DNA from 3 places in the Yersinia sp. 2541 StPb PI genome. Region 1 is predicted to be linked to each of the others. Evidence: predicted binding sites of a transcription regulator. Region 1 holds the regulator's gene; each other region holds the start of a gene.

Region 1 (7,694 bases):
GTACCAAAAAAGTAAAAGTAGCCAGCAATAAAACCCCTACCAGCAAAGTGACTACCAATAAAACAGCAACCAGCAGCGATAAAAAGAAAATTGCCGTCGGCACGACTAAAACCATTAAAAAGAAAACGCAGGAAGTCAGTAAAATCGCTACAAAAAAAACCAGCAATACGAAAAAAACCAATATTAAAACTGCAGCCAATAAAAAAGTGACTGCAGGTAAAAAAACAGAAAGAGTCGCTTATGGCCGACACAGAAATAAAACCCAAGGCAAAGCGGCTACCGAATTAGTCGCCAATAGTAAAATCAAGCTCAGTCCAGCGCATAAAAAACGCTATCAACACGCCAAACAGACCGCGATGAGCAAACTGATGAAGCAAGTCGGTAAACCTTATCGTTGGGGTGGCACCTCTCCTAATACCGGATTTGATTGCAGCGGGCTTATCTATTACGCCTATAAAGACGTGATCAGAATAAAAATGCCGCGTACCGCGAACGAGATGTATCACTTGCGTGACGCCGCCCCCGTCAAACGTGCTGAGCTGGAGAGCGGGGATTTAGTGTTCTTCAATATTGCCAACCGTGGCGTCGCCGACCATGTAGGCGTCTATCTGGGTAACGGTAAGTTCATTCAGTCCCCACGCACTGGTGAAGAAATTCGTATCAGTATGCTGGACAATGACTACTGGCAGGATCATTACGTTGGCGCACGCCGTGTGGTCACACCGAAAACCATCCGCTAAGACTTCAGTTTGCACCCGGTTGTCCTACCGGGTGCTGATGGCACAATAACGCCCCTGCACTTGTTATCCCCATGGCATAACGGTGATACAATCACCCATCAAACAGTATGGTTATATCTGTCATTCCTGTTGAAAGTTGTTAAGATTAATACCCACAACAAAAATACAACAATTAAGCTTTAACCGCTCTTCGCCACCTCACTGCCCGTGGCAATTGATGTGATTTGAGGAGCAAACACCCTGAGCAACCCCGAAAGGAGAGAGCGATGTCTTTTGAATTACCGGCATTACCCTATGCGCAAAATGCGCTAGAGCCCCACATCTCAGCTGAAACGCTGGAATACCACTACGGCAAGCATCACAACACCTATGTGGTTAATCTCAATAACTTGATTAAAGACACTGAGTTTGCGGGTAAGACGCTGGAAGAGATTGTAAAAACCGCTAATGGCGGGATCTTTAATAATGCGGCCCAAGTCTGGAACCACACCTTCTACTGGCACTGCCTGTCACCTAACGGCGGCGGCGAACCTACGGGCAAAGTTGCCGATGCCATTAATCAATCATTTGGTTCTTTTGCTGAATTTAAAGCACAATTTACTGATGCGGCAGTAAAAAACTTTGGTGCGGGCTGGACCTGGCTGGTTAAAAAAGCAGATGGCACACTGGCGATTGTCAGTACGTCTAATGCAGCAACTCCACTGACCACCAACGATAAACCAGTGTTAACCGTAGATGTGTGGGAACATGCTTACTATATTGATTACCGCAATGCGCGGCCAAAATACCTGGAAAACTTCTGGGCACTGGTTAACTGGTCTTTCGTTGAGAAAAATTTAGCCTGATACGGCAAGAAGAGTGACAACCCATCGTCGCATTACGCGTAAAAATAATTAAGGGCGGGATTAACCCGCCCTACTTATCACTTCACACCGGCAAGCGGTTTAATTAATTCATTACCGCCACGAAGCTAAAGACAATAATCATCGCCAGCGCACCAACAGTCGTAATCAGCGACATTTTCAGATTGGTATCCATAAAAACTCCTTAGCCGGTTAGTTTGTAGTAGGGAAAAGGCACATAGTTAGTGTGTTAAATTATTTTCCCACAGTTCAGAAAAAAAATCTTGTGCTCATTACGCACTTTATAACTTTGATTACCCCTTTCACTTTTCCTCCAGATCAGCCAAAATTCGCAGTTCATAACTGCATACCGACTAATAACGTCCAATAAATACTCTCAGACAATCAGCTGATTTAACTTCCCAGCCTAATATCGTGTTTTTGTCTGAGCGGTTTTCGGGTTATGCAGGCAAACGATTAACATAATACTTACCCTACTGTAACCGGTAAGCTTAGGAGTCATTCTTTTTATGGCAACGATTAAAGATGTGGCCAAACACGCGGGTGTGTCCACCACCACCGTTTCGCACGTTATCAACAAAACTCGTTTCGTCGCCGAGAATACCAAGGCTGCGGTGTGGGCTGCCATTAAAGAACTGCATTATTCACCCAGCGCTGTAGCCCGCAGTTTGAAAGTTAATCACACTAAATCAATTGGTTTACTGGCAACATCCAGCGAAGCGCCCTATTTTGCCGAAGTGATCGAAGCGGTCGAAAATAGTTGTTATAGCAAAGGTTATACCCTGATTTTATGTAATTCTCATAATAATCTGGACAAGCAAAAAGCTTATCTGGCGATGTTGGCACAAAAACGTGTCGATGGGTTGCTGGTGATGTGTTCAGAATATCCTGAGCAGCTACTCGGGATGTTGGAAGAATATCGCAATATCCCAATGGTCGTCATGGATTGGGGAACCGCACGGGGTGATTTTACTGACTCGATTATTGATAACGCTTTTGAAGGCGGCTATTTGGCGGGCCGTTACCTGATTGAGCGCGGTCATCGTGACATTGGGGCTATCCCCGGCCAGTTAGCCCGTAATACCGGTGGTGGCCGCCACCAGGGCTTCCTGAAAGCACTGGAAGAAGCAAATATTACCCTGCGTGATGAGTGGGTGGTCCAAGGGGATTTTGAACCGGAATCCGGTTATAAAGCGATGCATCAAATCCTGACACAAAAACATCGCCCAACGGCGGTGTTCTGTGGCGGCGATATTATGGCCATGGGCGCGATATGTGCTGCTGATGAGTTGGGCCTACGGGTACCACAAGATATTTCGGTGATCGGGTATGATAATGTGCGTAATGCGCGCTATTTCTCGCCGGCGCTAACCACTATTCACCAGCCCAAAGAGCGCTTGGGCGAAACGGCCTTTGCCATGTTACTTGACCGTATTGTCAGCAAACGTGAAGATTCGCAGACCATTGAGGTACACCCTAAACTGATTGAGCGCCGTTCTGTCGCTGATGGCCCGTTCCTCGATTATCGCCGTTAATCCTCTCCTGCCGGTAGTGTTTAGCTCTACCGGCGGCTAATCTTGCCTCATTAATCCTCAGTCATTGATTGATAACTCACTGTCATCTTTCAACCATTCGGTATTAAGTGTGACACTGTCACCTAGATATTCCAGCAGCCAGGCCAATGCTGGTGAATGGTTGTTCTGCTCCCAGGTCAAGCAACATGGACTATCGGGCAACGGTTCAGCCAGCGTCAGTGCCGCTAGCTTCCCTTGCTCAATCAACGGCGATACCATATGTGCCGGCACCATCCCGATGCACAATCCTGCACACAGGCAATCGATTCCCGTTGCCCAGTCCGGGGCGACCAATCGCTGCTGGTTTGCTAAAGTCCAGGTGTCACGTTTAGGTAAATTACGGGCGGTATCTTCCAGGCAAAGTGAGGGATAAGGCCGTAACTGATTATCGCTAAGTGGCTCGGTTAATTGGGCTAAAGGATGATCGACACTCACCACACAATGCCAGCTTAAAAAGCCCATATCGCGAAAGATGAACCGCCCACCGACCGGGATCGCGCGGGTCGCACCAATGGCCATTTCCGCCTGCCCATCCACCAGCGCATCCCACACACCGTTGAATACTTCATAGCGTACCCGCAGTTCAATATCAGGAAAATGTCGGTAAAAATCCAACACTAAACGGCGACTACGCTGTGGTTTAACAATTTTATCTATTACTATATTTAACTGCCCACGCCAACCATTCGCCACCTGTTGACACTGACGGCGTGTGTCATTCATTTTTTTGATAACATCTCGCGCATCTTTAATAAAAACCACGCCAGCTTCGGTTAATTCCACATCGCGATGACGTCGTTCAAACAACGGAACGGCCAACCACTCTTCCAACTGGCGCACCGTATAACTAATCGCAGACGGTACGCGGTGCAATTCTTGAGCAGCAGCACTGAAACTCCCAGTACGGGCTACTGCGTCCACCACATCCAGTGAATATTCAGACCACATAGTTTTTCACCTTTTTACATCACCAATTTGCTATCAAATTTTTTAATAGCATGGTGCAAATATTACCGTTTCACAACAGAATATCGCAGCGGATAGAATGCCCTCCGCAATTAATTTTCTATAACAGAAGTTTTGCCTGCAAAAATTATAATTTAGCCAACGTCATTGGAGCCGCTGCTAACACCTCTGCGGTTTCAAAGACCAAGGATATAAAGAGAAATAAAGAATGAAAACGTCGTCTGGTTTTATGTTCTATCTGGCCGGTCTGAGTATGTTGGGCTATTTGGCCACTGACATGTATCTACCCGCTTTTGGCGCAATGCAACAAGAGCTTCAAACGTCTGCCGGCGCCATCAGTGCCAGCTTAAGTATCTTCCTCGCCGGTTTTGCTATCGCTCAGCTTATCTGGGGACCCGTATCGGATAAGTTAGGCCGTAAACCGGTACTGTTAGCCGGTTTGGCGTTATTTGCCATCGGTTGTCTGGGGATTTTATGGGTTGAAAATGCGACACAATTATTGGTACTCCGCTTTATTCAGGCGGTAGGGGTGTGTTCTGCTGCTGTAAGTTGGCAGGCGTTAGTGGTAGACCGTTATCGCGATGGCAAGGCCAATCGCGTGTTTGCCACCATTATGCCGCTCGTAGCACTCTCTCCAGCGTTAGCTCCGCTACTGGGTGCCTGGTTATTAAACCACTTCAGTTGGCGTTCAATTTTTGTAGTGCTACTGGCCGTTACGTTGCTGCTATTGATCCCAACGGCGCGGTTGAACGAACGCAAAAAAACCGCACAAGATAATGCTGCACGCATTAGCACCAACATCAGTTTCTGGCAGTTGCTTAAGTCGGCAACATTCAGTGGCAACGTGATGATGTTTGCTGCCTGTAGTGCCGGTTTCTTTGCCTGGTTAACCGGTTCACCTTTTATTCTGGGTGATATGGGTTATAGCCCGAATGTCATCGGATTAAGTTATGTCCCCCAGACCCTGGCCTTCCTGTTAGGTGGATTTGGTTGTCGCAGTGCTCTTTCCCGAATCAAGGGCAATACCTTGCTGCCGTGGCTGTTGGCGGGATATTCAATCAGCATGATTGCACTTTATCTGATAGCAACGTTAACCACGCCGACGCTGCTGACCTTACTTATTCCATTCTGCATAATGGCGCTGGTGAATGGTGCCTGCTACCCTATTATCGTAGCGAATGCATTAATGCCTTTTCCAGCTAACACCGGTAAAGCAGCCGCGCTGCAAAATACGCTTCAGCTCGGGTTATGTTTTGTTGCCAGTATGTTGGTATCGGCCTATATCAGCCAGCCATTGCTGGCAACAGTGACCGTGATGCTGTCGACCGTGGTGCTGGCGTTTTTAGGATATGGCATTCATTGCTACGCATTGCGAAAAGAAAAAAATGATACTAATCCGATGCCCAACGTCATCGGTGTTACAGCAAAGCAACAAACGAATGAACCACGATGAGCCTGGATAAGGAATGATTCGGGTCGGAAATCGATTTGAACGCTGCAAGCGGCAGCCTGATAGAGGCGAGACCCAAGGATGGGCTAAGTAACGAGAGCCGCTAACACAGCGGTAGCGTCAAGGACGAAGTGAATTAATTTCTAATAGAAATAGTCACTAAGGAACACGTGAGCCGGGTGTGATTTATTATTGAGAAAGCCTCCCGGCAAGCCTATACTCGATTTAACCAATTACGATATCATTAAAAAAAAGCATTATCTTAAGTACTTTCTGTGCGCGTGGATTGCGTCACATTTACGCTTATGGATGAGTTACCCTAAATCAATCTTTATTAGGGTTTCTTCTTAATCTTCCTCTGTCCGTTATGGATATTAGACACCAAGGTCACGACAACCTTATTGGTATGAATCTGCATATATCGCGGGTCATAAGTCAGAAGAAAGTGATGGAGAAGCTATGAGTTCATCCTGTATAGAAGACCAGAGTATTCAAGAAACCCCTTGGTTTCGCATTGTACAAGAAATGCTGAATCGGGCTGATATTGAAATCAATGGCTCACGCCCTTTCGACATTCGAATCAATAACCCAGACTTTTTCAAACGAATACTTCAAGAAGGATCTTTGGCATTAGGTGAGAGTTATATGGACGGCTGGTGGGAATGTGACCGTTTGGATATCTTTTTCCAACGGGTTCTCAGGGCTGGCCTGGAAAATCAACTTCCACACCATCTAAAAGATACTTTACGCATTGCTGCTGCGCGTATTATTAATTTACAATCAAAGAAAAGAGCCTGGATTGTTGGCAAAGAACATTACGATCTGGGTAATGATCTGTTTAGCCTAATGCTCGATTCGAATATGCAATACTCATGCGCTTACTGGAAAGATGCCACGACCCTTGAGCAAGCGCAGGAAAATAAACTGCGGATGATCTGCGAAAAACTTCAATTGGCTCCGGGCATGACATTGCTCGATATCGGTTGTGGCTGGGGAGGCCTCGCAGCCTATGCTGCCCGGCATTACGGCGTCGCCGTTTCCGGTGTGACCATTTCGGCTGAACAACAAAAACTGGCACAAAAACGCTGTGAAGGTTTAGACGTCACTATTTTATTGCAAGACTATCGTGATCTGAACGAACAGTTCGATCGTATCGTTTCTGTCGGTATGTTCGAGCATGTCGGGCCAAAGAACTATCACACCTATTTTGATGTGGTAAACCGCAATTTGAAGCCAGATGGCTTGTTCTTACTGCACACTATCGGTGCTAATCGTACTGATCTGAGTATCGATCCGTGGATTAATAAATATATCTTCCCTAATGGCTGCCTGCCGTCAGTAAAACATATTGCTAACGCCAGTGAGCCTTATTTTATTATGGAAGATTGGCACAATTTTGGCGCTGATTATGATCGCACCCTGATGGCGTGGTATGAACGTTTTCAAGCCGCGTGGCCAAGCCTGGCTGCGAATTACTCGTCGCGATTTGAGCGGATGTTTAGCTATTATCTCAATGCCTGTGCGGGTGCTTTCCGCGCCAGAGACATCCAACTGTGGCAAGTATTATTCAGCCCTAACGGGGTCGAGGGTGGGATTCGCGTGCCGCGTTAATACTTAAAAGAGGACAGGTGGACTGCCTGTCCTATCCTATTTACGTTAAGCCCACATTTATCCGCGAGTGGCCTTATCAACTACCGGCGTAGCGAGTACAGTTTCCCGCTGAGCCAATACCCGCTCAACCGTGTCCACCACCGCCTGGGTTTGTGGATCGATCTCGATATTTACCCGATGTCCCAAACGCTTTTTACCTAATGTGGTCCGCGACAGTGTTTCTGGTATCAGATGTACACAGAAGCGGTTCCCCACAACCTCACCAATAGTTAGGCTGATACCATCAATACCGATAAAACCTTTGTGTAACACATACTTCATTAAATCAAAGCTGGGCATACGAAACCAGATCTGACGATTATTTTCTGATGTGTATATCTTGGCAATCTCAGCAGTACAAATAATATGGCCGGACATGAGATGCCCACCGATTTCATCGCTGAATTTAGCCGCACGTTCCAAATTAACGGTATCACCAACCTTAATATCG
Region 2 (7,694 bases), 960 kb from region 1:
AAAGCGCAATGCCACCAGATTGTTCTGCTCAAGCTGCGCCAGATGGGCCGCATCACGCACTTCAACCCGCCCTTCACCGTGAGAAACAGCAATTGGCAGGCGAGATCCGGCCATCTCTTGCATAAACAGTGATGGACTATTGGCCACTTCAACCAAACTGAAGCGTGCTTCAAAGCGATCAGACAGGTTGCGGACAAAGCGTGGCCAATGTTCAGCCCCTGGAATAAGTTCACGCAGATTAGACATCATCTGACAACCGTTGCAGACCCCCAAGGCCAATGTTTCTGGGCGATGGAAGAAGGCTTCAAACTCATCACGAACCCGGTTGTTAAACAGAATAGATTTCGCCCAACCTTCACCCGCCCCCAGCACATCACCGTAAGAGAAACCACCACAGGCCACTAAGGTCTGGAATGATTGCAAATCAGTTCGGCCGGCCAGCAGGTCACTCATATGTACATCGATTGCATCAAACCCGGCACGATGGAAGGCGGCAGCCATTTCTACGTGGGAGTTAACCCCCTGCTCACGCAATACGGCCACTTTTGGCCGAACCTGCTTGATGATATAAGGTGCGGCAATATCTTCTGCGGGATCAAAGGTCAGTTGGACATTCAGGCCCGGATCAGTTTCAACCTGTTTAGCTTGATGCTCTTGATCAGCACAATCAGGGTTATCGCGCAGCCGCTGCATTTGCCAGGTAGTTTCTGCCCACCACAAGCGCAGAGTACTGCGTTTCTCGCGGTATACCACCTCAGTGCCACTGCGAATATCGAAGCTATCCCCCTCAACAGCACGGCCCAGATAGTGAACACAGTTTGCCAGACCGTGGTCTGCCAGAATTTTTTCCACCTCAGCACGCTGTTCAGCACGTACCTGAATCACTGCTCCCAGCTCTTCATTAAACAGCGCCGCCAGCGCGTCATCACCCAAGGTGTGAATATCAACCTGCACCCCACAGTGACCGGCAAAGGCCATTTCAGCCAGTGTCACCAGTAAGCCGCCGTCAGAGCGATCGTGATAGGCCAGTAATGCCTGAGAGGCCACTAAGCACTGCATCGCATTAAAGAAACCTGCCAGTTGCTGTACATCGCGCACATCAGCAGGTTTATCACCTAACTGACGGTAGACTTGCGTCAGGGCGGTTGCACCCAGGGCATTGTGGCCAGCACCTAAATCAATCAGTAACAGCGCGTTATCGCCTTTATCAGTGCGTAACTGTGGTGTCACCGTATGGCGAACATCTTCGATACGGGCGAAAGCAGTAATGACCAGAGAGAGCGGTGAGGTCATTTCGCGCTGCTCATCACCTTCCTGCCAGCGGGTTTTCATCGACATGGAGTCTTTGCCCACCGGGATGGTAATCTCCAGCGCAGGACATAGCTCTTCGCCCACCGCACGCACCGCCTCGTACAAACCGGCATCTTCACCCGGATGACCGGCTGCTGACATCCAGTTAGCTGACAGTTTAATGCGCTTTAGCTCACCAATCTGAGTGGCCGCGATATTGGTCAGTGCTTCGCCTACCGCCAGACGGGCTGAGGCGGCAAAGTCTAGCAATGCCACTGGCGCACGTTCACCCAATGACATCGCTTCACCATAGTAGCTGTCCAGACTGGCACTGGTAACCGCACAGTCGGCCACCGGAATCTGCCACGGGCCAACCATTTGATCACGTGTCACCATGCCGGTCACACTACGGTCACCGATGGTAATCAAGAAGGTTTTCTCTGCCACTGCCGGTAAATGCATCACCCGTTTGACCGCATCAGCGATGCTTATCTCAGCACGTTGCAATGCATCACCCTGTGCCTGAAGGCGGGTGACATCACGCAGCATCTTCGGCGTTTTACCCAGCAAGACATCCAAAGGCATGTCAATTGGTTGATTATCGAAGTGGCGGTCATTCAGTGTCAGATGTTTTTCTTCAGTGGCTTCACCTATAACGGCATAGGGCGCACGTTCACGGCGACAAATTTCATCAAACTGAGCCATCTGCGCGGGGGCAACAGCCAGAACATAACGCTCCTGAGACTCGTTACACCACACTTCCAGCGGGCTCATGCCCGGCTCATCATTGAGGATGTCACGCAGCTCAAAACGGCCGCCACGACCACCATCACTGACCAGTTCTGGCATGGCATTAGACAGCCCACCCGCACCGACGTCATGAATAAATAGAATCGGGTTGTGGTCACCTAACTGCCAGCAACGGTCAATCACTTCCTGACAGCGGCGTTCCATTTCCGGGTTATCACGTTGTACCGAAGCAAAATCCAGATCCGCATCTGACTGACCCGATGCCATGGAAGAGGCCGCGCCGCCACCCAGACCGATATTCATCGACGGGCCGCCGAGCACCACCAGCTTGGCACCGACTGTTATCTCGCCTTTTTGTACATGGTCGGCCCGAATATTACCGATGCCACCGGCCAGCATGATCGGCTTGTGGTAGCCACGTAACTCAGTGCCGTTATGACTGTTGACGCGCTCTTCATAAGTACGGAAGTAGCCCAGCAGCGCCGGACGGCCAAATTCGTTGTTAAAGGCCGCGCCGCCCAGTGGACCTTCGGTCATGATATCCAGCGCAGTCACAATCCGATCCGGCTTACCGAAATTCTCTTCCCACGGTTGTTCAAAACCGGGAATACGCAGGTTAGAAACAGAGAAACCCACCAAACCGGCTTTAGGTTTAGCACCACGCCCGGTAGCACCTTCATCACGGATTTCGCCACCAGACCCGGTAGCAGCACCCGGCCAGGGTGAAATTGCCGTCGGATGGTTATGAGTTTCTACTTTCATCAGGATATGCGCCGCTTCCTGATGGTAATCATAAACGCCATTATCAGGTGCAGCAAAGAAGCGCCCGACCTGAGAACCTTCCATCACCGCCGCATTGTCTTTATAGGCTGACAACACGTAATCCGGCGTGTGTTCAAAGGTATTTTTGATCATTTTAAACAGTGTCTTAGGCTGAGAAACACCGTCAATTATCCAATCTGCATTAAAGATTTTATGCCGACAATGCTCAGAGTTTGCCTGAGCAAACATATACAGCTCAATATCCGTCGGGTTACGCCCCAGACCGGTAAAGGCGGCCAGCAAATAGTCAATTTCATCTGGAGCAAGAGCCAGGCCCAGCTTAATATTAGCCAGCTCCAGTGCACTGCGGCCCTGCGCTAAGATATCCACCCGTTGTACTGGGGCAGGTTGATGATGAGAGAATAACTGCTCTGCTTGCTGCAAATCGGTGAATACCGTTTCCATCATGCGGTCATGCAGCAGCGCCGACAATTGCTGCCATTGGCTTTCATTCAGGTCTGGGCCTTGAATATAGAAAGCCAGGCCACGTTCCAGACGCAGAACCTGTGGCAACGCACAGTTGTGCGCAATATCCGTCGCTTTGGAAGACCACGGAGAAATGGTCCCCGGCCTTGGCGTAACCAGTAACAAACGCCCTTCTGGCGCATGTTCAGGGAGAGAGGGTCCATACTTAAGCAGCCGTTGGAGCCTGGCGTGTTCATCAGCACTTAACGGAGCGCTAACATCGGCAAAGTGAACATATTCGGCGTAGATATCACTCACCAAAAGGTGAGCATCCAGGCAACGGGACAGCAGTTTGGTAATACGAAAAGCCGACAAAGCGGGCGAACCACGCAGTATTTCCATAATCTAAGTTTCTCTCTCTTCGAAGCGACTGGAACAGCACTTCATTGGGCGCAGCATTTATTGGCGCAAAACAGGGGAAAACGCGGGCATTATAGTGAATCTACGCCTCCGACGAAACCGTTTGCGTAGCTATTATTAATAATTGAGTCAGAAATTGTCGTTATCTAGAGAACACCAATACTGAATAAATAAGCTCGCAATAAAGTTGCACACTGACGATTTGTTGCGCAAAATGCCACTCCACTGGGGTTTTAACCATGTCGATTCTTACTTCACAACACACACATAAAGAGCGCTGCCGAGAGATAACTATTTGACGCGCATAAAATTAAATTACTTTGTTATCGGTGTAGTTGCCTTACTTCTGGCCCTCGCGCTGTGGCCCAATATTCCCTGGCGCAGTAGTCAAGAAGGACAACTAGACCGTATAAAAGCCCGTGGCGAGCTACGTGTTAGCACGATTAGCTCACCACTTATCTACTTTACCGGAAAGGATGGCCCTTCCGGTCTTGACTATGAGCTAGCCAACCGTTTTGCGGACTATCTGGGGGTTAAGCTCGTCATTACCCCTCATCATAATATTGATGACTTGTTTGATGCACTTGATAACGATGATGCAGACATGCTGGCTGCCGGGCTAATTTATAACCGTGAGCGTCTTAATCGGGCGCGTACCGGCCCTGCCTATTATTCAGTCTCGCAACAGTTAGTATACCGATTGGGTAAACCACGACCAAAATCATTCAGTGATCTAAAGGGCCAATTGATTGTCGCCTCTGGATCGGCCCATATGACCACCCTCAAACAACTTAAGCAGAGCAAATATCCCGATCTTAACTGGGGATCATCCGTTGATCGTTCTGGCAAAGAGTTACTGGAACAGGTCGCGGACGGCAAACTTGACTATACCCTGGGTGATTCGGTGACAATTGCCCTACTGCAACGCATCCATCCGCAATTAGCGGTTGCCTTTGATGTTACGGATGAAGAGCCAGTAACTTGGTATTTCCAGAAAGGGGACGATGATAGCCTGTATGCCGCCATGCTCGATTTCTACAGCCAGATGGTTGAAGACGGTAGTCTGGCGCGGCTGGAGGAAAAATATCTCGGCCATGTCGGTAGCTTTGATTATGTCGATACCAAAACCTTCCTGTCAGCCATCGACAGTGTGTTGCCCTCTTTCCAATCCTTGTTTGAAAAACACGCCGGGGAAATTGACTGGAAACTGCTGGCGGCGATTGCTTATCAGGAATCCCATTGGAACCCACAAGCCACCTCACCGACTGGCGTGCGGGGGTTAATGATGCTAACCCGCGCCACAGCAAATGGTTTAGGGGTTAAAGACCGGGTTGATCCTGAGGAAAGCATTAAAGGCGGTTCCATTTACTTGCAGCGGTTAATGCAAAAAGTGCCGGAGACCATTCCAGAAGATGAGCGTATCTGGTTTGCGCTGGCCGCCTATAATCTGGGTTATGGTCATATGCTGGATGCTCGTCGCCTGACTAAAAATCAGAATGGTAATCCAGACAGTTGGGTTGATGTAAAAATGCGCCTACCGATGTTGAGTCAAAAGCGCTACTACCCAAGTACCACTTATGGCTACGCCCGTGGCCATGAGGCTTATAACTATGTGGAAAACATCCGTCGTTATCAGGTCAGTCTGGTGGGATATTTGCAGGAAAGAGAGAAAAAAGCAGCCCAACATGCCGCTATCGAAGCTGAGCTGGGTAAAGCTTATCCGGTTGTCGGCCCAGGCTGGTCAATCAATAACTAACATGATGCGAAAACACGTAACTAATCAATAGATTTCAAGATGCTGCCAGCAGTGGCCTCCTAGACGCAAGGCCCACGGATGGGCCGAATCATGACTGCCGCACGAGTTTCAACGCCTTTTGCTGCTCACGTCGTAGGCGGAAAAAAGCACTTAATTGGTGGGAACACGTCTCTGCCAGTACCCCGGCACTGACCTCTATTTGATGATTCATCCCCGGATGGCGCAAGATATCCACCAGCGAACCGGCAGCACCGGTTTTTAAATCATTGGCCCCATAGACCAAGCGACGGATCCGGCTGTGTATCATGGCTCCGGCACACATTACGCATGGCTCCAGCGTCACATATAGCGTGGCTTCCAGCAGGCGATAGTTCTGCACCACCTGCCCGCCTTGCCGTAGCGCCATGATTTCTGCATGAGCGGTAGGGTCGTTATCGCGAATAGACTTATTCCACCCTTCGCCAATCACCTGGTTGCCCAGCACTAACACCGCGCCAACCGGGACTTCTCCCTCTTCTTGTGCCCGCAGAGCCAGCGTCAACGCCCGTAGCATCCAGTACTCATCACTGTATTCAACAGGTAAATCAAATTCAGAAAACAAACTTTTATCAGCAGACACATTAACCTCTCTGGTACTTTGGCGGCGTGCATTATACACAGCCAGCGACAACCGCTATACCCACTATCTCCAATATAAAGTAGCTCAGTCCATAATGATCGGTTAATGTTCCGGCAGGATATAAATCATTCCTGATATAAATTATCAGCATATGGAAGCCAGCTACATGAAGCTCAGCAAGAAAAATGCCGCGGTAGTACGTAAAACCCTGAATGGATGGGCCAGTGAAGGCGTTATCCCTGAGGAAGAGCATCAACGTTTGTTACAGAATATCGATGTTCAACCGTTTGACTGGCGCAGATTAGCCGGTTACGCCTTTCTTGCCGCACTGGCTTCGCTGGTTATCGCCATTGGCAGCCTGATGGCTGATACTTTCTTACTCAACTGGATAAGCCAGTTTTTCCGCTTTGATCCCCCGGTACGGGTGGTGGTCACGGCGATATTGGCCGCCGTATTTTACGGCTGGGGCTTTAACCGCCGCCGGCGAGATCCCAGTAAGATCTACAGTAATGAAGCCGTACTCTTTCTCGGCGTAATATTTACCGCAGCCGCCATCGGCCAACTCGGTGAGTGGTTGGATAATGGTAGTGGCCGCATCTCAGTATTACTGCTGTTGGGTACCGTCATCTATGGTGTGGTGGGCTGGTTTGGTCGTGCGCCATTAGTATGGCTATTTGCCTTGCTGTCACTGGGTAATGCGTTTGGGGCAGAAACTGGCTATTTGTCCGGTTGGGGTGCCTACTGGCTGGGAATGAGCTACCCGATACGCTTTATTGCTTTTGGCCTGCTACTTTGTGCAGCGGCACTGGTGTTGCAACCGCAGTTGGCACAACGTCGGCTAGATCGGGTGTCACAGGCGATGGGGCTGCTTTATCTGTTTATTGCCCTGTGGTTATTGTCTATTTTTGGCAATTACGGTGACCTGGACTATTGGTATCAAGTGCGCCAGATAGAGTTGCTGCATTGGAGTCTATTGTTTGCCATTGCCGCCAGCGTCGCTATTTGGCTGGGACTAAAACGAGATGATGCCATGTTGCGCGGCTTCGGCCTGACATTTTTGGCCATCAACTTGTATACCCGTTTCTTTGAGTTCTTCTGGGATGCGATGCCGAAAACTATCTTCTTCCTGCTGCTCGGCATTAGCTTGTGGTTACTGGGTCGGCATGCCGAACGAATATGGCGGCTCGGCCACCATGATAATGACGTCACACACTAGAGCCAAAACCACTTAAAATGGCGAATGATTGCAATGGGCGTTTATTCTAATTGCTGTAATTCGCCGCTTTTACTGACCCGCCAGCGATGCTCGCAAAAATACAATAGTGGGTTATCCTGCTTGCTGTCCGAGTATCCGCTATAAAGTTTCAGCGGCGATCCCAAACGCTGTTCCAGTTGCACCACTTTCTCTGGCCCCAAACAGCGCAGAGGTAGCACCCAGCCGCCATTACGCCGCGCCATGCGGCTACCGACCAACCGCAAACGGTGAATAAACGCCGAATCATGATAAACCTGCTCCACCAGCCGTTGCGGCGAGCCAGTTATCAACCATACCTGTGCGTCATGGCTCTCCAAATATTGGCGCAAACGCATCACGACCACGGGAAATTCAGTAACTTTTTGGCGAAAATCATT
Region 3 (7,694 bases), 1.8 Mb from region 1:
CCGATATTCTGGTACAGCAAGTTATTGCGCGCTTGCAAGCTCTCGGTGCTGGTGGGTCTATCGAACTTAGTGGCCGTGAAGAGAGTATCGTCTTCGAAGTACCTAAAGAATTACGTGTCGATGTAAAACAGATCGACTGATTGATATCGTGCTTCAGCGTTAAAAAGCAGCCCTCAGTGGCTGCTTTTTTATGGGTGTATTTCACCATAACTGCATGAATATGCGAAATAACCGCACTATGTCAGATGAAGTGTTTCCGAGTATTTTACCCTAAATAATTCGAGTTGCAGGAAGGCGGCTTGCGGCGGCCTTAACGAGGCGAGGCCCAAGGGTGGGCCGAGTAACGAACGCAGTCAACGCACATGCAGCTTGAAGTATGACGGGTATGTAAGGAATTAAGTGGTTTCACTGATAAAAGCATGCGTATATCATTTTTTTCTAATACAGATTAAATAGGCTGGCAGAGTCCATAGCGGGCGGCTAATCTGAACCTTGGTCAGGGTAGATGACACAATATGAGAGGAAGTATGACTGATTCAACAATTCGTATCGCTGTTGTCGGCGCGGGTGGCCGTATGGGCCGACAACTTATCCAGGCAATTACTCACACTGAAGGTGTGGTGCTGGGGGCTGCTGTTGAACGTGTCGGATCCACATTAGTGGGGAGCGATGCCGGCGAACTGGCCGGAGCGGGGTTGTTAAACATCACAGTAAGTGATGATTTATCTGACGTAGTTGATCATTTTGATGTGTTGATCGATTTTACCCGGCCTGAAGGCACGCTGGAGCATTTAGCCATTTGTCGTCAATATAGTAAGGCGATGATAATTGGCACTACTGGCTTTGATGATGCAGGTAAAGAAGCCATCAGGGCTGCGGCAACGGACATTGCTATTGTGTTCGCTGCCAATTTCAGTGTTGGGGTTAATGTGGTGCTAAAGCTGCTAGAAAAGGCAGCGAAAGTGATGGGCGACTATACCGATATCGAAATAATCGAGGCACATCATCGGCATAAAGTTGACGCACCTTCAGGTACTGCGCTGGCGATGGGGGAGGCAATTGCTGACTCACTAGGGCGTTCACTGAAAGATTGCGCGGTTTATAGCCGTGAAGGTCATACCGGCGAACGCAAACCCGGCACTATCGGTTTCGCAACCGTGCGTGCTGGCGATATTGTTGGAGAGCATACGGCTATGTTTGCTGATATTGGCGAGCGCGTTGAGATCACACACAAAGCGACCAGCCGTATGACTTTTGCCAATGGTGCGGTTAAATCGGCTATTTGGGTGTCAATGCGGGATAATGGCTTGTTTGATATGCGTGATGTATTGAATTTGAATGAACTTTAAAGGTGTAAAGCACAGCCAGTGATGTGGTTGTTTTTATCATAATCGTTTGATAACAGGGCAATATTTTATTGTCCTTTTTTATTTGTTTTAATAAATAATTATTTCATCAATAATTATTGATATAACCTTTATTTATCTATGTTTTTGTCTATTTTTTTATCTTTTAATCCCTTCCTTGGTCATTGGTTCTGATTTTTACTGCTCTGGAACGATATTTCTCAGTCACTACACCTCGCAACCGTTTACTATGTTAAGTTAGCATGTGTTTTTACCGCTATAATCCACTCATTTTAATGAGGACGGTAAAAAACAGAGAAAAAATGGCACTTTGGCTAGACAAAAGCGTCACTCATCATTAAAATGCGCCCAATTTGCCAAAAATTAGCTTTGAGGGCGGTTTTTGCATTGATTTAGATCGCTAGATATGAATTAATATGCAAATAATGTGACTGTTTATTCCTTGGAGGATGTTTTGATTAAGTCAGCGCTATTGGTTCTCGAAGACGGAACCCAATTTCACGGTCGGGCCATCGGGGCAGAGGGTACGGCAGTGGGGGAAGTGGTCTTCAATACGTCGATGACCGGTTATCAAGAAATCCTCACTGATCCTTCCTACTCCCGCCAGATCGTTACTCTTACTTATCCTCATATCGGCAATGTCGGCACTAATGCTTCCGACGAAGAATCCTCCGCAGTACACGCCCAAGGTCTTGTTATTCGCGACCTGCCTTTGATTGCCAGCAACTACCGTAATGAAGAAGGCTTAGCTGAGTATCTCAAGCGCCACAACATTGTTGCGATTGCTGATATCGATACGCGTAAGCTGACACGTTTGCTGCGTGAGAAAGGGGCACAAAACGGCTGCATTATTGTGGGTGACTTGTCTGATGCCACTTTAGCACTAGAAAAGGCGAAAGCATTCCCGGGCCTGAAGGGGATGGATCTGGCAAAAGAAGTGAGCACGAAAGAGCGTTATGACTGGTTGCAAGGTAGCTGGACTCTGGAAGGTGACTTACCTGCGGCAACGCCACCAGAAGATTTGCCATTCCATGTGGTGGCATACGACTACGGCGTGAAGCGCAATATTCTGCGCATGCTGGTGGATAGAGGCTGTCGCCTGACGGTAGTTCCGGCACAGACACCGGCAGAAGAGGTGCTGAAGCTGAACCCAGATGGCATTTTCTTATCCAACGGCCCAGGTGACCCAGAGCCATGTGATTATGCTATCGCGGCCATTAAGCGTTTTCTGGAAACCGACATTCCGGTGTTCGGCATCTGTTTAGGCCACCAATTACTGGCGCTGGCCAGTGGTGCAAAAACGGTAAAAATGAAGTTTGGTCACCACGGTGGCAACCATCCGGTGAAAGATTTAGATGCCGATTGCGTGATGATCACCGCACAGAACCACGGTTTTGCGGTAGATGAAACCACATTGCCATCCAACCTGCGAACGACACATGTTTCTTTATTCGATGGTTCTCTGCAAGGGATTCACCGCACTGATAAAGCCGCATTTAGCTTCCAGGGGCACCCAGAGGCCAGCCCAGGTCCGCATGATGCAGCGCCATTGTTTGATCACTTTATCGAACTGATTGAAGCTTACCGCGCAACAACTGCAAGCCGTAACAGTAGCCATACCAATAAATAATCAGGAGCCTCAAACCATGCCAAAACGTACAGATATAAAAAGCATCCTGATTCTGGGCGCTGGCCCAATCGTTATCGGCCAGGCCTGTGAGTTTGACTACTCAGGGGCTCAGGCTTGTAAGGCACTGCGTGAAGAAGGTTACCGTGTCATTCTGGTGAACTCCAATCCGGCAACCATCATGACTGACCCGGAAATGGCCGACGCCACTTATATCGAGCCAATCCACTGGGAAGTGGTACGCAAAATTATTGAAAAAGAGCGTCCAGATGCCGTTTTGCCCACTATGGGTGGCCAAACCGCACTGAACTGTGCGCTGGAGCTGGAACGCAAGGGCGTTCTGGCTGAGTTTGGTGTCACCATGATTGGTGCCACTGCCGATGCTATCGATAAAGCAGAAGACCGCCGTCGCTTTGATATCGCGATGAAGAAAATTGGTTTGGACACTGCACGTTCTGGTATCGCGCACAATATGGAAGAAGCACTGGCCGTAGCGGCTGATGTGGGCTTCCCTTGTATTATCCGCCCTTCCTTTACTATGGGCGGCACCGGCGGCGGTATCGCGTATAACCGTGAAGAGTTTGAAGAGATTTGTGAACGTGGGCTGGATTTATCGCCAACCAAAGAGCTGTTGATCGATGAGTCGCTGATTGGTTGGAAAGAGTATGAGATGGAAGTTGTGCGTGACAAAAACGACAACTGCATCATCGTCTGCTCCATCGAGAACTTCGATGCGATGGGCATCCACACCGGTGACTCTATCACTGTTGCGCCAGCTCAGACGCTGACTGATAAAGAATACCAAATCATGCGTAATGCCTCGATGGCAGTGCTGCGTGAAATCGGCGTAGAAACCGGTGGCTCCAACGTGCAATTCTCGGTTAACCCGAAAAATGGCCGTTTAATCGTTATTGAAATGAACCCGCGAGTGTCCCGTTCCTCCGCTCTGGCCTCTAAAGCAACCGGCTTCCCGATTGCTAAAATTGCCGCCAAGCTGGCAGTAGGTTACACGCTGGATGAGTTGATGAATGATATCACTGGTGGTCGCACGCCGGCCTCCTTTGAGCCATCTATCGACTATGTTGTGACCAAAATCCCACGTTTTAACTTCGAAAAATTTGCCGGTGCGAATGACCGTCTGACCACACAGATGAAATCGGTTGGCGAAGTGATGGCAATTGGCCGCACCTTGCAGGAATCGCTGCAAAAAGCCTTGCGCGGTCTGGAAGTGGGCGCGACCGGTTTTGACCCGAAAGTGAGTTTGGATGACCCAGAAGCACTGACAAAAATTCGCCGCGAATTGAAAGAGGCCGGATCTGATCGTATCTGGTATATCGCCGATGCTTTCCGTGCAGGCATGTCGGTTGATGGCGTTTTCAATCTGACTAACGTTGACCGCTGGTTCCTGGTGCAGATTGAAGAGTTGGTTCGTCTGGAAGAGAGCGTGGCAGAGTGCGGTATCAATGGCCTGAATGCTGATTTTATGCGCCAGTTGAAGCGCAAAGGCTTTGCCGATGCCCGTTTGGCAAAATTGGTCGGCGCGGCGGAAAGTGAAGTGCGTAAGCTGCGTTACAAGCAGGGTTTGCATCCGGTTTACAAGCGTGTAGATACCTGTGCGGCTGAATTCTCTACCGATACCGCCTACATGTACTCAACCTACGAGGAAGAGTGTGAATCCAACCCAACCAGTGATCGTCCGAAAGTGATGGTACTGGGCGGCGGCCCGAACCGTATCGGCCAGGGTATTGAATTCGACTACTGTTGTGTACATGCGTCACTGGCGCTGCGTGAAGACGGTTACGAGACCATCATGGTGAACTGTAACCCTGAAACGGTTTCGACCGACTACGATACCTCTGATCGCCTCTATTTCGAATCTGTCACCCTGGAAGATGTGTTGGAAATCGTGCGTATTGAGAAGCCGCAAGGCGTTATCGTGCAGTACGGTGGTCAGACTCCATTGAAATTAGCACGTGAACTGGAAGCTGCCGGTGTTCCTGTTATCGGTACCAGCCCGGATGCTATCGACCGTGCAGAAGACCGTGAGCGTTTCCAACAGGCGGTAAATCGTCTGGGCTTGAAACAGCCCGCGAACGCGACGGTTGCTACTATCGAACAAGCCGTAGAGAAAGCCACGGGTCTGGGTTATCCGCTAGTGGTCCGCCCATCGTATGTCTTGGGTGGTCGCGCGATGGAAATCGTTTATGACGAAGTTGACTTGCGCCGCTACTTCCAAAATGCAGTGAGTGTCTCCAACGATGCACCCGTGCTGTTGGATCGTTTCCTCGATGACGCTGTTGAAGTGGATGTTGATGCCATTTGCGACGGTGAGCGCGTGTTGATCGGTGGCATTATGGAGCACATTGAGCAAGCAGGGGTGCACTCCGGTGACTCAGCCTGTTCATTGCCCGCTTACACCCTGAGTAAAGAAATTCAGGATGTGATGCGCCAACAAGTTGAAAAACTGGCGTTTGAACTCTGCGTGCGCGGTTTAATGAATGTGCAGTTTGCCGTAAAGAATAACGAAGTTTATCTGATTGAAGTTAACCCTCGAGCAGCCCGTACCGTACCATTTGTGTCTAAAGCCACCGGTATGCCACTGGCAAAAATCGCCGCACGCGTGATGGTGGGGCAGTCATTGACAGAGCAGGGTATTCTGGAAGAAATTATCCCGCCTTATTACTCGGTAAAAGAAGTGGTATTGCCGTTTAACAAGTTCCCAGGTGTGGATCCGATTTTAGGACCAGAAATGCGTTCTACCGGTGAAGTGATGGGGGTCGGCCGGACCTTCGCTGAAGCTTTCTCTAAAGCCATGTTGGGCAGTCAATCTGGTATGAAAAAGAGTGGCCGCGCACTGTTATCGGTTCGTGAGGGAGATAAACACCGGGTGGTTGACTTGGCTGCCAAGTTGCTCAAACAGGGTTTTGAATTGGATGCAACCCACGGTACTGCGGTGGTTCTAGGCGAGGCAGGGATAAATCCACGCTTAGTCAACAAGGTACATGAAGGCCGTCCACACATTCAGGACCGTATCAAGAATGGCGAATATACTTATATTGTGAATACAACGGCAGGGCGTCAGGCGATTGAAGATTCTAAACTGATCCGCCGTAGTGCTTTGCAATATAAAGTGCATTACGACACTACCTTGAATGGTGGCTTCGCAACCGCGATGGCTTTGAATGCGGACCCTACCGAGCAAGTGATTTCAGTACAAGAAATGCATGCCAAGATTAAGAATATGAAAGCTTAATTTGGGCGCTAAGAAAGGGGGCGATGGAAACATCGCCCTTTTTTATGCTTACTATTTATAAAATCGCGCTTTTTACCCGCATAAACAGTATTTTTTATGCGCAGAAGTATTATTCATAAACGATAGTATTGTTCATAAACAATATTGGTGAAGATCAATGTTCGTGCGGGTTGTGGATAGTAGCTTATAGCCAGGCGTTAACAATCGGCGCAGCTAGCTTAATGCAACTTTGATACCCAGGCCGATCAACAGGCCGCCCAGTAATTTATCGACAACTTTTTGCACTTTCGCCAAACCGCGGCGTACGGGCGCACTTTGAATCAGAATTACCAGTAGGGGCCACCAGATAACGGCCAGTAGCCAGATGATTGAGGCGTACCACAGTTTCTCACCCACGCCGGAGTCTATCTGTAATATTTGTGTGAAAACGGCGAGAAAGAAAAGAGTCGCTTTGGGATTCAATAAATTGCAAAGATATCCCTGCAAGAATGCGGCTTTCAGCGTGACGGGATATTGTGCAGTGTTATCGATACTAAGCTTACTATCTCCTCGTGATAGCAGTGCCTGGATACCAATCCAGATCAAATAACAGGCTCCGGCATATTTCAGCAGGTTGAATAGCCATGGTGTGGTAGTGATAACAACTGCCAGGCCAGCCACGCAATAAGACATATGTGTCGCAACACCCAAAATTACACCAAGGGCTGTCATCATGGCTGCGGGGCGGCGATAGCGGGCAGCATTTTTGATTACCAGAAAGAAATCTGGCCCAGGGGAGAGCATGCCCAAGGTAGCAAGGGTGGCAACAAATATAGAGGTTTCAAGCATAAGGATTACCGAGTGATAGTGGTGCTGTCTGGCGATCATAACGCCACTTGGCTCCCTCTGCATTATTCTTATTTGTTATCTGTGGTGGTTTGGTTATCAGTAGTGATGGGATTGCAACAGATGTCTTTTACTTTTTGACGGATAGCGATGCACGAATATGAGCCTGGAAAATGTAATAAACAGTGATGTTTCGCATCAACAGCAGCGAGAGATTACGCGATTGTGCATCAAATGCGCCCTAATGCTGTTGCAGCATGGGGCAGAAAGTATGCTAGTTGAGCAGCTATCTGCACGGCTTGGTATGGCTCTGGGGATGGACAGCGTTGAGAGTTCTATCTCGGCTAACGCAATCGTGTTGACCACTATCAGCGAAGGTAACTGCCTGACATCTACCCGTAAAAATACCGATCGTGGCATCAATATGCAGGTAGTCACTGAAGTGCAGCATATTGTGATTATGGCGGAGCATCGCTTATTGGATGCAAAAGATGTGGAAAAACGCTTCGAGCATATCAAACCTCTGCGTTATCCGCGCTGGCTGGTCGTTGTGATGGTGGCGCTCTCTTGTGGCTGTTTCAGTAAATTAAACGGTGGTGGTTGGGATGCGTTTTCCATTAGC

The links. Region 1 encodes PurR, which represses purine synthesis genes. Its sites were predicted from a motif close to CANGCAAACGTTTGCNTG; they were not measured.
Region 2: the regulator PurR is predicted to act here: its motif matches at 3,780-3,797, upstream of purL (phosphoribosylformylglycinamidine synthase).
Region 3: the regulator PurR is predicted to act here: its motif matches at 1,581-1,598, upstream of carA (glutamine-hydrolyzing carbamoyl-phosphate synthase small subunit).

What each region holds. Positions count from the first base shown of each region.
Region 1 is NZ_JAZGQB010000001.1:2,126,289-2,133,982, reverse strand. It holds gene V1953_RS09475 (C40 family peptidase) at 1-740, shown strand, start outside; gene sodB (superoxide dismutase [Fe]) at 1,007-1,585, shown strand; gene cydH (cytochrome bd-I oxidase subunit CydH) at 1,689-1,778, opposite strand; gene purR (HTH-type transcriptional repressor PurR) at 2,113-3,138, shown strand; gene punR (DNA-binding transcriptional activator PunR) at 3,196-4,125, opposite strand; gene punC (purine nucleoside transporter PunC) at 4,352-5,596, shown strand; gene cfa (cyclopropane fatty acyl phospholipid synthase) at 6,053-7,204, shown strand; gene V1953_RS09440 (riboflavin synthase subunit alpha) at 7,262-7,694, opposite strand, start outside.
Region 2 is NZ_JAZGQB010000001.1:1,162,982-1,170,675, reverse strand. It holds gene purL (phosphoribosylformylglycinamidine synthase) at 1-3,669, opposite strand, end outside; gene mltF (membrane-bound lytic murein transglycosylase MltF) at 3,983-5,443, shown strand; gene tadA (tRNA adenosine(34) deaminase TadA) at 5,532-6,101, opposite strand; gene V1953_RS05175 (DUF2157 domain-containing protein) at 6,229-7,278, shown strand; gene yfhb (phosphatidylglycerophosphatase C) at 7,320-7,694, opposite strand, start outside.
Region 3 is NZ_JAZGQB010000001.1:3,975,592-3,983,285, reverse strand. It holds gene ispH (4-hydroxy-3-methylbut-2-enyl diphosphate reductase) at 1-140, shown strand, start outside; gene dapB (4-hydroxy-tetrahydrodipicolinate reductase) at 528-1,349, shown strand; gene carA (glutamine-hydrolyzing carbamoyl-phosphate synthase small subunit) at 1,822-2,997, shown strand; gene carB (carbamoyl-phosphate synthase large subunit) at 3,014-6,247, shown strand; gene V1953_RS17840 (LysE family transporter) at 6,461-7,075, opposite strand; gene V1953_RS17835 (threonine/serine ThrE exporter family protein) at 7,233-7,694, shown strand, end outside.